2 regions of the Janthinobacterium sp. PAMC25594 genome follow, and region 2 is predicted to be linked to the other one. Evidence: predicted binding sites of a transcription regulator. Region 2 holds the regulator's gene; the other holds the start of a gene.
The links. The regulator FNR, encoded in region 2, switches genes on or off when oxygen is low (the NO sensors DNR and NnrR bind a similar motif). The targets are predictions, from matches to a motif close to TTGATNNNNATCAA.
Positions count from the first base shown of each region.

Region 1: KY494_RS27525 (OmpW family protein) is a predicted target of FNR. The motif match lies at 956-969, and genes of this name have one in related genera.

Region 1 covers NZ_CP080377.1:6,134,390-6,136,586, forward strand. Annotated here, with positions in the region: gene KY494_RS27520 (LysR family transcriptional regulator) at 1-885, shown strand, start outside; gene KY494_RS27525 (OmpW family protein) at 1,035-1,652, shown strand; gene KY494_RS27530 (MetQ/NlpA family ABC transporter substrate-binding protein) at 1,734-2,197, opposite strand, start outside.
Region 2 covers NZ_CP080377.1:3,997,434-3,999,630, forward strand. Annotated here, with positions in the region: gene KY494_RS17975 (response regulator) at 1-141, opposite strand, end outside; gene fnr (fumarate/nitrate reduction transcriptional regulator Fnr) at 381-1,139, shown strand; gene KY494_RS17985 (FixH family protein) at 1,143-1,667, opposite strand; gene ccoG (cytochrome c oxidase accessory protein CcoG) at 1,814-2,197, opposite strand, start outside.

The DNA of each region.
Region 1 (2,197 bases), 2.1 Mb from region 2:
GATGCGATGCGCATCTTTACGCGCATCGTCGAGCTGCGCAGTTTCACGCAGGCGGCGCATGACCTCGGCTATCCGAAGGCGACGGTCACGCATGCGATCAAGCAGCTTGAAGCGCGGCTGCGCGTGCGGCTGCTGCAGCGGACCACGCGGCAAGTGACGCCCACGCCCGATGGCGAGGCGTATTACCAGCGCTGCGTGCGCCTGTTGGCGGACCTGGAAGAAACGGAAGCCGTGTTTTCCTCGGCGATGCAGCAGCCGGCCGGCAAGCTGCGCATCGACCTGCACGCGACCCTGGCCATGCATTTCGTCCTGCCCGTGCTGGACCGGTTCTGCGCCCGCTATCCCTTGATCGAACTGGAAATCGGCATGGGCGACCGCCTCGTCGACCTGGTGCGCGAAGGCGTCGACTGCGTGCTGCGCGTGGGTGAGCTGAGCGACTCGTCGATGGTGGCGCGCCGGCTGGCGTTGCTGGAACAGCTGACGTGCGCCAGCCCCGCCTACCTGGCCGCGCACGGCACGCCGCAGAACCTGGCGCAGCTCGATGGCCACCGCGCCGTGAATTTCTTTTCCGCCCAGACGGGCAAGGTCTGGCCCTTCGATTTCAAGGTGGCGGGACAGCGCCACAGCGTGGCCTTGCCGGGTACGGTGTCCGTCAACAATGCCGACGCGTATCACGCCTGCTGCCGCGCGGGCCTGGGCCTGATCCAGGCGCCGCGCTATCACCTGGAGCGGGCGCTGGCCACCGGCGAGCTGGTGGAGGTGCTGCGGGACTGGCGTCCCGACCCGCTGCCCGTGTCCGTGCTGTATCCCCATCAGCGGCAATTGTCGCCGCGCGTGCGCGTGTTTGCCGACTGGCTCGCCAGCCTGTTTGCCGAGGGGGTTTAATTTTGCGATGCCGCATTTTCTTGACCTGGGCAAAGAAAAAAATCCCTCTAGTGATGCCATCTAGCACTATTTGATGTGGATCAAAGTTTTTGTTGCACTGCACTCTTAGACTTCGCAGCGTTACTTAACGACAAAAAGAGGGAACTAGAATGAAGAAGTCCGCAACTGCAGCAGCAATCGTTTTGGCCGCCATCGGCGCATTCGCCGGCAATGCAATGGCGCAGGAAAGCCCATGGCTGGTGCGTGCGCGTGCCGTGCATATCGATCCGGCCAATAAATCCACGCCGCTCTTCGGCGCTGGCGCATCGGACACGATCCACGTCAGCAGCAAGACGATTCCTGAAATCGATATTTCGTATTTCTTTACCCCCAATATCGCTGCCGAGCTGATCCTGACGTATCCGCAAAAGCATGACGTCACCCTGGGTGGCCAAAATATCGGCACGTTCAAGCATTTGCCGCCGACCTTGTCGCTGCAATACCACTTCATGCCGGAAAAACAGTTCAGCCCATACGTGGGTGCAGGCGTGAACTATACGAATATTTCGAGCGTGAAACTGCTGAATGGCGCTGGCCGCCTGGAGCATGACAGCTGGGGCTTCGCGCTGCAAGCTGGCGTCGACTACAAGCTGGACAAAAACTGGTCGCTGAACTTCGACATCAAAAAAGTACAGATCCGCAGCGACGTCTTCGTCGGTTCGGCCAAGGCCAGCGAAGTCAAGATCGATCCTGTCCTGATCGGCGTCGGCGTGGGCTACCGTTTCTAAGCATGGCATGACAGCGCCCGTGCGGCGCGGACAATAAAAAAGGACGGCTTCGCCGTCCTTTTTACGTTTGGTGCACGCCGTTTATTTTTTCAGCGTCTTTTCCAGCGCCAGCTGGTAGTCCGTCTTTTCGTAGCCGGCCAGGTATTTGTTCGTCGCGTCGAGGAAGGCGCGCGAGCGGTAGGCCGCTTCCAGGTCCTTGACCCATGGCTTGGCCTTGTCGGCCGTGCGGATGGCGACCAGGTTGATGTAGCTGTCCGAGATCTTTTCCACGCTAAGGGCCGACGTCAGCTTCATGCCGGCGGCCAGGGCGAAGTTACCGTTCACAAAGGCGTAGTCGGCGTCCGCCAGCGAACGTGGCAGCTGCGCCGCTTCCAGCGGCACCAGTTTGAGCTTCTTCGGGTTGTCCAGCACGTCGCGCTCGGAAGCGCGCAGCGGATCGACGTTCGGTTTCAGCTTGATCCAGCCCATCTTGGCCAGCATCACCAGCGCGCGCGCCTGGTTGGTCGGGTCGTTCGGCATGGTGATGGTGGCGCCGTTTTTGACTT
Region 2 (2,197 bases):
GGCAGATTGCTGGCTCAGCAGTACTCGGGTGAAGTCGGCGCGCATGTGCTGCAGCTGGATCATGGTGACCAGCGCGATCATGGCGATCGAGGTCAGGCTGGTGGCCAGCGCGACTTTTACTTTGATGCCGAGTGGCTTCATGATTTCCTTTTCAGTACCGGGCGGCACAGGCGGCAGATAATGCTGTCAGGAATTTTCCTATCAATGCCCCAGCTTGGCAAGCGCCACCGCGCAAATTGCCCTCCCCGCATGGGCTTTTGACGATGTTGCCATATAATCAAAGTCAGAACGTCGTTTATTCAGCGGAAATGCGGTGAAATTGGCACACGGCAACCCTGTATGCAGTAAACTTGTTGTTGCATTTTCTAAAAGGTACCGACATGACTGAAGCGCTACTCACTCCCACCATGCCCACAGTGACCGTGGAAGCGTTGCGTGCGCGATGCTCGACCTGCAGCATGCATCAATTGTGCCTGCCAATGGGCCTCGATGTGGGCGACATGGACAGGCTGGACCAGATCATCGGCCGCCGCCGCAAGATCGTGCGCGGTGCCTCGCTGTTCCGCATCGGCGACTCGTTCCAGAACCTGTACGCGATCCGCCTGGGGCACTTCAAGACGTACCAGATCAATCCGGGCGGCGAAGAGCAGGTGACGGGTTTCCAGATGGCTGGCGAACTGCTGGGCATGGATGCCATCAGCGCCGACCGCCACCACTGTAATGCGGTGGCGCTGGAAGACAGCGAAGTGTGTGAAATTCCTTTTTCCAGCCTGGAACAATTGCTGGGCAATATGCCGACCCTGCTGCGCCATTTCCATCGCATGATGAGCCAGGAAATCACGCGCGAACAAAGCGTCATGCTGTTGCTGGGCAATATGCAGGCGACCCAGCGTTTTGCCGCCTTTATCGTCAACCTGGCCTCGCGCTATGAAGCGCGCGGCTATTCGGCCAGCAAATTTCAGCTGCGCATGTCGCGCGAGGAAATCGGCAATTACCTGGGGCTGACCATCGAGAGCGTCAGCCGTTTATTGTCGAAATTCAAGAAGGAAGGCTGGCTGCGCGTCTCCAACCGCGAGATCGAGATCTTGCAGCCGGCCAAACTGAAGGCCATTACGGCCGGTACCGACGTCTGCAAATAAGGCTTACAGCTCTTCATCGGCGTGCAGCGCGATGCTGCGCTGCAGCGGCCAGGTCCAGATGCCGGACAGGCGCCACTCGCGTTTGTCGTTTTCCACCAGTACTTGCCAGCGGCTGCGTTCGAGCATCGGCAGCGCTACGGAAAAATTGCCGGCCGCATCGGGCTGCACCAGCAGCTTGATATCCTTTTCCGGCAGGGTCGCATGCGCCAGATGCAGCTGCAACGGACCCTGATAAGCCTTGCCGAAGCTGTGCACGGAACCACTGAGGCGCGCTGACGCCACATCATAGGACAGGCTGGTATCCATCGCCAGGTCGCTGGCGATCGTGTCGCGCCGCAAGTCCTGGTTGATCGCCTTGCCCTGCTTGTAATAATCACCTACCACCAGCGCATCGGGCTGCGTAAACGCGATATACGCCATGCAGCTGCCGACGACCACGGACAGGCCGGGACCGATCATCAGCAGCCAAGGCCAGCGATGCTTGTACCACGGTGCAACGGGAGGTTGCAGTTTCAGACTGTCGGACATTTTGTTCTCCTTGGGGGCGGACCCTGTGGGTCTGACCCCAGCTTTTGCTTCCGGGTTGAAAATCAAGTGACCCTAACGCATGATTGATGATACCCCTACGGCGAAATACCGGGGTCGGACCCAGAGGGTCCGACCCCGAATCAACATCACCGCGGCACGATGAAGACCGCGCTTTCACGCACATGCAGCGATGGGTCGTCCAGCGAGTGCAATTCGATCGCAATCTTGTTCGACCCCTTTTCTCCCACGCCGTGCGGCACGCGCAGGCGGATCGGCCAGCCCAGCGTTTCCGTCGGCTGCAAGGTCACCTCTTCGCGCGTCAGCAAGGTCAGGCCCGGCAAGCCGGAAGCGCTGATTTTGAAATGCTGGGTTTGCTCGGACGTGTTCATGATCTGCAGGCGGTAGACGTTTTCGATCATGCCGTCTTCCACTTCGCGTCCCATCGAACCGCGGTCGCGGATCACGTCCATTTTCAGGGGCGTGCGCAGGGCCAGCGAGGTACACACGGCGATGATGATCAGGGCCAGGAT